Regions from separate parts of the Insulibacter thermoxylanivorax genome, predicted to be linked through region 2. Evidence: a T-box and tRNA genes for the amino acid it is inferred to sense, from the RefSeq annotation. Region 2 holds a T-box; the other holds one or more tRNA genes.
The links. A T-box is a leader RNA that pairs with one kind of tRNA and senses whether it is charged. The one in region 2 lies ahead of leuS (leucine--tRNA ligase), so its partner is inferred to be a tRNA-Leu.
Positions count from the first base shown of each region.

Region 1 (3,360 bases), on a different contig from region 2:
AATCGAGTCCGCTGATTGTGTTATACTGGTCTTGCAGGAAGTCAACCTGCGCACATTCTGCGACAACTTGGGGCAGGACAGGCACGTTATTGGCCGTCAGCTTGCCTGCCTCCTTGTGGAGCCGAAACAGCAGCGCGGTCAATTGATAGGCGTGTGTGGCGGGCATCTCTACGAAGATGAGATCGGCGTCGTCTTGCAGCAGGATGATCTTAAAGTCAGCCATGATTAGTCTTCCCCTTTCTACATCAATCGTATACCTGTGTATTAAGACATGGTCTGTGTCGTTTACGTTTCCTGGACTTAGCTAGGTGTTCGAGAATTAGATCATTGGATCTGAGCAATGGATCTAAGCAACAATGAATCTGAGTAACGAACCTTAGCAATGAATCTGGGCAAAGAATTTGAGCAATGAATTTGGGCAGTATTTTGACCAATATTTACAGTGTATCTGGGATGTCCTGCAAATTCAAGAACAGATCAGAGATCTTGTGCGCTAAGGTGCCGCATAGAATCATTAACTCATGAAATCGTTGGGGTTGCCGTAAAGGAACATCAGAGAAGTTGAGGTTAAGGGACTTCAGAAATGAGCCTTGCTTCTCACCTGTGACTAGATGTAGGGAGCATCGGTGATTGAGGAATAGGGGATGCTGAATACATTTCTTCAATTAGGCTGTATAGGATCCTAGAAGATCGGGAAGAAGGTTAGGAAGGCAGATGATGAACGAGCAGAAGAAGCAAGCGGTCAGTGCGACGGCGATGAGCGATGCGGATCTGCAAGCCTGGGTGGAACGCATCTCGCTGGAGTTCTTCGGTAAGCCGTTCCGCCATAAGGCCGTCTTTAATCCGCGGCTTAGGGCTTGCGGCGGGAGATATTCCCTTGTTACGCATCAAATCGACATCAGCCGCAAACATTATGAAATCTACGGCATCGAAGAAACGGAGAAGATCATCAAGCATGAGCTTTGCCACTATCACCTTCATCTGGAGGGCAAAGGCTACCGCCACAGGGATGCGGACTTCAAAGAACTGCTGGCGCGCGTAGGCGGAACCCGGTATTGCCGTGCTTTGCCGGGAGGCAGAAGAACACTGCCTTACCGCTGGCGGGTGATGTGCACGGGATGCGGTGCGGAGTTTTATCGCAAACGGCGTTTTGACCCATCAAAATACGTATGTGCAAGGTGCCATCATAAATTAATCATTTTAAGGCTTGACTCTGATCGAAATTCGTGATAAATTAATTCTTGTCACTTCGATTGAGAGTCGTTCCCCGATAGCTCAGCCGGTAGAGCACTCGACTGTTAATCGAGTTGTCGCAGGTTCGAGTCCTGCTCGGGGAGCCATATGGAGAGGTACCCAAGAGGCCGAAGGGGGCGCTTTGCTAAAGCGCTAGGGTGTAACAGCCGCGAGGGTTCGAATCCCTCCCTCTCCGTTTTCTCCTTATAAGAGAGTTTGAATTGTTGGACATGAACATGTCCAATTTTATTTTTGTGCCCGTATAGGATTTTGGTTTGAACTTATTGGATTGAACTTGTTAGAACGAGCTTTTGAACTTGGCAAAGCGAATATCAGAACCAATGTTAGAACTAATGTCAGAACCAATAATTTCATGCTGTCTATCAGCAAAAACCCACTTGCCATTAGAGCGGATATCCGGTATAATAACATTTGTCGCTTGCGAGCATTTCTTGCAGAAGATCTTGCTGGCAGGACAAGAACCGAACGCAATCGTTCATATTCTGGCCCGTTGGTCAAGTGGTTAAGACACCTCCCTTTCACGGAGGTAACAGGGGTTCGAATCCCCTACGGGTCATTTCATGCGGTCGTGGTGGAACGGCAGACACGCTATCTTGAGGGGGTAGTGGGCGGACGCCCGTGTGGGTTCAAATCCCACCGACCGCACCATACATAATTGAGGATACAGGGATTTCAGTCATTGGACTGAGGTCCCTTTTTTGTTGGGGTTCGACCGGCAGAAAGTGTTGACTCAGCGTGTCAGCGGTGGAATTGCCATGTGAGTCAACAAAATGTGTCGTCTCAGTGTGCATTAAAGCGGGATCAGTGTGTGAAACGTCAATTAATGTCGTTTCAACTTGCGCGATAACGGAAGCGGTTGTGACTCAGCATGAGAGGGAGCGGCATCGCAGTGTAAAACGACAAAAACCATCGTCTCAGTTGCAAAAATTATGATAGGATCCATATTAAAAGGATGCATAAAGAAGAATCGGGAACGGGAATAGGCCGAGGAAAGGAGAAGGAGTATGCGAATTGGAGCGATTGAAGCGGGCGGGACCAAATTCGTCTGCGGGATCGGCAATGAACAAGGGGTGATCGAGGAGAAGATCCAGTTTCCAACGGAGCTTCCGGAGCCGACGCTGGAGAAGGTGATCGAATATTTTGAGAACCAGGAGGTGGAAGCATTCGGCATCGCCTCTTTCGGACCGATTGAACTGGATCGGAATCATCCCAAGTATGGGTATGTGACGACGACGCCGAAGCAGGGATGGAGAGATTATGACTTCGTCGGAACGCTGCGGCGCGCCTTCGATGTGCCCATCGGATGGGATACCGACGTGAATGCGGCCGCCTTTGCAGAAGCTCGATGGGGGGCAGCACGCGGGCTGGACAGCTGCGTCTACTACACCATAGGCACCGGCGTAGGCGTCGGCATCTACGCGGAGGGCAGGCTGATCCACGGCCTGGTTCATCCGGAGGCTGGGCATGTGCTGATTCGCCGTCATCCTGAGGATGATTTTCCGGGGAATTGTCCCTATCACGGGGACTGCTTGGAAGGCATGGCTGCAGGTCCGGCCCTGGAAGCAAGATGGAAGATGAAAGGCGCTGAGATTCCTAAGGATCATCCAGCATGGCGGATCGAAGCTTTCTATATCGCCCAAGCGGTGTCGAACATGATCCTGACGGTATCGCCCAAGAAGGTGATTCTTGGGGGCGGCGTGATGCAGCAAGAGCAGCTGCTCCCGCTGATCCGCGAGGAAGTGAAGCGAAACTTAAACGGCTATGTTCAAGCAAAGGCAGTGTTAGAGGAAATCGATGCCTATATCGTACCTCCTGGTCTGGGCAGCCTAGCCGGGTTGACCGGAGCCTTGGCCTTAGGGATCGAAGCGTGGCGTGCACAGTGAGCAATGATGTCTGTTAAGTGAGGAATGCCGGGGATCGAGATGCGGCCGTGGGCCATGGATCGTGCATCGTGAGCCGTGTAGCCTGCACCGTATATCGTTGGTCGTGTAACGCGCATCGTGCATCGTAGACAGTGTACCGTGCCTCGTGCTCCGTGCATCATGCCAAGTACCCCGTGCACCGCGCACCCTGCACCGGCTAATTCTGCTCGCTGGAGGTGCGCGA
Region 1 is NZ_BMAQ01000031.1:36,373-39,732, reverse strand. Features, by position in the region: gene PRECH8_RS11230 (hydrolase/acyltransferase) at 1-223, opposite strand, end outside; gene PRECH8_RS11225 (SprT family protein) at 757-1,230, shown strand; tRNA gene PRECH8_RS11220 (tRNA-Asn) at 1,265-1,340, shown strand; tRNA gene PRECH8_RS11215 (tRNA-Ser) at 1,344-1,429, shown strand; tRNA gene PRECH8_RS11210 (tRNA-Glu) at 1,739-1,810, shown strand; tRNA gene PRECH8_RS11205 (tRNA-Leu) at 1,817-1,902, shown strand; gene PRECH8_RS11200 (ROK family protein) at 2,259-3,137, shown strand; gene PRECH8_RS11195 (MDR family MFS transporter) at 3,334-3,360, opposite strand, start outside.
Region 1: it encodes a tRNA-Leu, which carries the amino acid that the T-box ahead of leuS (leucine--tRNA ligase) is inferred to sense. The anticodon was not compared.

Region 2 (3,360 bases):
ATATCATCCGGGTTGATGACGTTGCCGCGGGATTTGCTCATCTTCTCATTGTTCGTGCCGAGGATCATGCCTTGGTTCACGAGCTTCTGGAACGGTTCCTTCGTAGGCACCACGCCGATGTCGTACAGCACCTTGTGCCAGAACCTCGCATAGAGCAGGTGCAGCACCGCATGCTCTGCACCGCCGATATACAGGTCGACAGGCAGCCATTTCTTCGCCAACTCCGGATCGATGAGCTGCTCCTTGTTATGCGGATCGATGAAACGGATATAGTACCAGCAGCTTCCCGCCCATTGCGGCATCGTATTGGTCTCGCGCCGAGCCTTCATCCCCGTCTCCGGGTCGACGGTGTTGACCCATTCCTCCACATTCGCCAGCGGAGACTCTCCTGTACCCGACGGATGGATCTCATCCACATCCGGCAGGAGCAGAGGCAGTTCGCTCTCATCGAGCGGCTTCATCGTGCCGTCCTCAAGGTGCAGGATCGGGATCGGCTCACCCCAATAGCGCTGGCGGCTGAACAGCCAGTCGCGTAGCTTATAAGTAACCTTCGCCCGTCCCTTCCCGTTCTCTTCCAGCCATTCGATCATCTTCTTAATCGCTTGCTCATTGTTAAGGCCGTTCAAGAAGTCGGAGTTGACGTGGATGCCATCGCCGGTATAGGCTTCCTTGGACAGATCCCCGCCCTCTACGACCTCGATGATCGGCAGGTTGTACTTCGTCGCAAATTCCCAGTCGCGCTGATCGTGGCCTGGCACCGCCATGATCGCTCCCGTCCCGTATCCAGCCAGGACATAGTCGGCGATCCAGATCGGAACTTTCTTGCCGTTGACCGGATTGATCGCATAAGCTCCCGTGAAGACGCCTGTCTTCTCCTTGGCAAGATCCGTCCGCTCCAGGTCGGATTTGCGGGCTGCTTGTTCCTTGTAGGCTTGCACCGCTTCCTTCTGCTCCGGAGAGGTGATCTCATCCACCCACTTGTGTTCCGGCGCCATGACACAGTAAGTCGCCCCGAACAGCGTATCCGGTCTGGTCGTGAATACCTTCAGGACCTTGTCCGTTCCATCGATGACAAAGTCCACCTCCGCCCCTTCGGACTTGCCGATCCAGTTGCGCTGCATCTCCTTGATGCTCTCCGGCCAATCCAGTTCCTCCAGATCCTCCAGCAAGCGCTCTGCATACTCAGTGATCTTCAGCATCCACTGGCGCATCGGCTTGCGGATCACCGGATGTCCGCCGCGCTCGCTCTTGCCGTCGATGACCTCTTCGTTGGCGAGCACTGTACCCAGCGCCGGGCACCAGTTCACCGGTACTTCAGCGACATAAGCCAGCCCCCGCTTATAGAGCTGCAGGAAGATCCACTGCGTCCATTTGTAGTAGTCCGGATCCGTCGTGCTGATCTCCCGGTCCCAATCGTAGGAGAAGCCGAGGGATTTGATCTGACGGCGGAAATTGTTGATATTCTTCACCGTGATATCGCGCGGATGCTGTCCGGTCTCGAGGGCGTGCTGCTCAGCCGGCAGGCCAAAGGCATCCCAGCCCATCGGGTGGAGGACGTTATAACCTTGTGCCCGCTTGAGGCGCGCGATGATATCCGTAGCCGTATACCCTTCCGGATGGCCGACGTGCAGCCCTGCTCCCGATGGATAAGGGAACATGTCAAGGGCATAGAACTTCGGCTTGCTGTCATCATCCAAGGTCTTAAACGTCTTGTTCTCTTCCCAGTAACGCTGCCATTTCGGTTCGATTACCCGGTGATTGTACTTGGCTGATTGATTCTGATCCTGTGTCATCCTCTAAACCTCCAATTGTATTAAAGAAGCTGATTTACCAATAAATCTGACTTAATCAGTGCTTCCCATGCTGCTTGATCTGATCAAAAAACCTCTCATCGCTAGCCGATCACCGATCACAGCTAGGGACGAGAGGTCGATTCCCGTGGTACCACCCTAGTTAGCACGAACGTGCTTCGTTCGTACTCACTCTGCCCTTTAACGCAGGGGTTACGGATGAAGGTATAATCGATGATCCGTCAGCCGCCCAAGCCGTCGTCTTGCCTTCCATGACGCTCCGTCCGCAGCGGCCCGCATAACCGATCTTTCACCAGCTCAGAGGCGAGTTCACATCCAGCAGCTGTCGGCTCGCACCAAACCGCCGACTCTCTGAGAGCCTGCATACAGATGCTACTGCTCCTCTTCCTCGCTGTTAGCCTATCGATTGTCTGATTCGATATCAAATATCGTTTATTCTTGTTGCCATTATACGTTCCCTGCGCTTGCGATGTCAAGTATCCCCAGCTCGCCGCTATTTTACGGCACAGAAGCAGACCCTCGCCGTATCTTCACGGATCGGCTGCCAGGTGTAATCAGCAAAGGTTTCAATCCTGCGAAAACCGATCTCCTTAAGCCAGACGGTCAGCTGCTGCAAATCGTAGGCTCTCTGCTGATGGAATTCATGGAAGCGGAGAAACATCTCCGACTCCGCATCAACCCGCGAGAAGATGGTAAGATCATGGGAGATCACTCGGTTATGCTCATCCCAATCCGCATACCATATATAAGCCAGATCCTCCACATCATAGGTATAAGGCTGACCCGCCGCATAGAGTTCGTATTGGTGCTGCGTCAACACATCGAACAGGAACAGCCCTCCCTCACGCAGTCCATCATAAGTGGAAGAGAAGGCCGCTTTCACATCCTCGTCCGCAAGCAAATAGTTGATGCCGTCGCACAAACAGAGAACACCGTCCGCCTGGCTTGGGATCTGCCATTCGCGCATATCCTGCAGCAGCCAGGTGATGTTCCTCCCGCCAGAAGTGCGCGCGGCCTGTTCCTGAGCGATAGCCAGCATGGATTCGGACAGGTCGATGCCGTACATCCTATGAACATCCTCTGCCAGCGCCAGCGTATGCCGTCCTGTTCCGCAGCCGAGATCGACAACGATTCTCGGGCCACATCCATACTTCGCCCATGCCTCGCGGATGAACTGCTGCCACTTGTCCAAGGGCATCTCGTCCATCAGCCGGTCATACACTTGCGCGAAGTGGTGTTGATAGGCTTCGTTCATATCCAACCGCTCCTTACTGATGCTCTTCCCCTTCATCAACTGATGCTGTATTACGCCCCTTCTCCGTCAAGTGCGTCCAGCTGCCCTCTTGTTCGATGAGCCCTTCCTTCATCAGTTTCCCCAGCGCCCGCTTGAAGGCCCCTTTGCTGATGTTGAACCGTCTCAGGATGATATCCGCCGGCGTCTCATCGGAATAGGGCATGGAGCCGTTAGGCCGCTCCTTGAGAAAGCGAAACAGCAGCGCCGCATCTTCCTCGCGGCTAATCTCCTTCGGCTGCCGCATCGAGACGTTCA
Region 2 is NZ_BMAQ01000005.1:44,172-47,531, reverse strand. Features, by position in the region: gene leuS (leucine--tRNA ligase) at 1-1,793, opposite strand, end outside; T-box leader at 1,915-2,209, opposite strand; gene PRECH8_RS03240 (class I SAM-dependent DNA methyltransferase) at 2,305-3,102, opposite strand; gene PRECH8_RS03235 (CvfB family protein) at 3,080-3,360, opposite strand, start outside.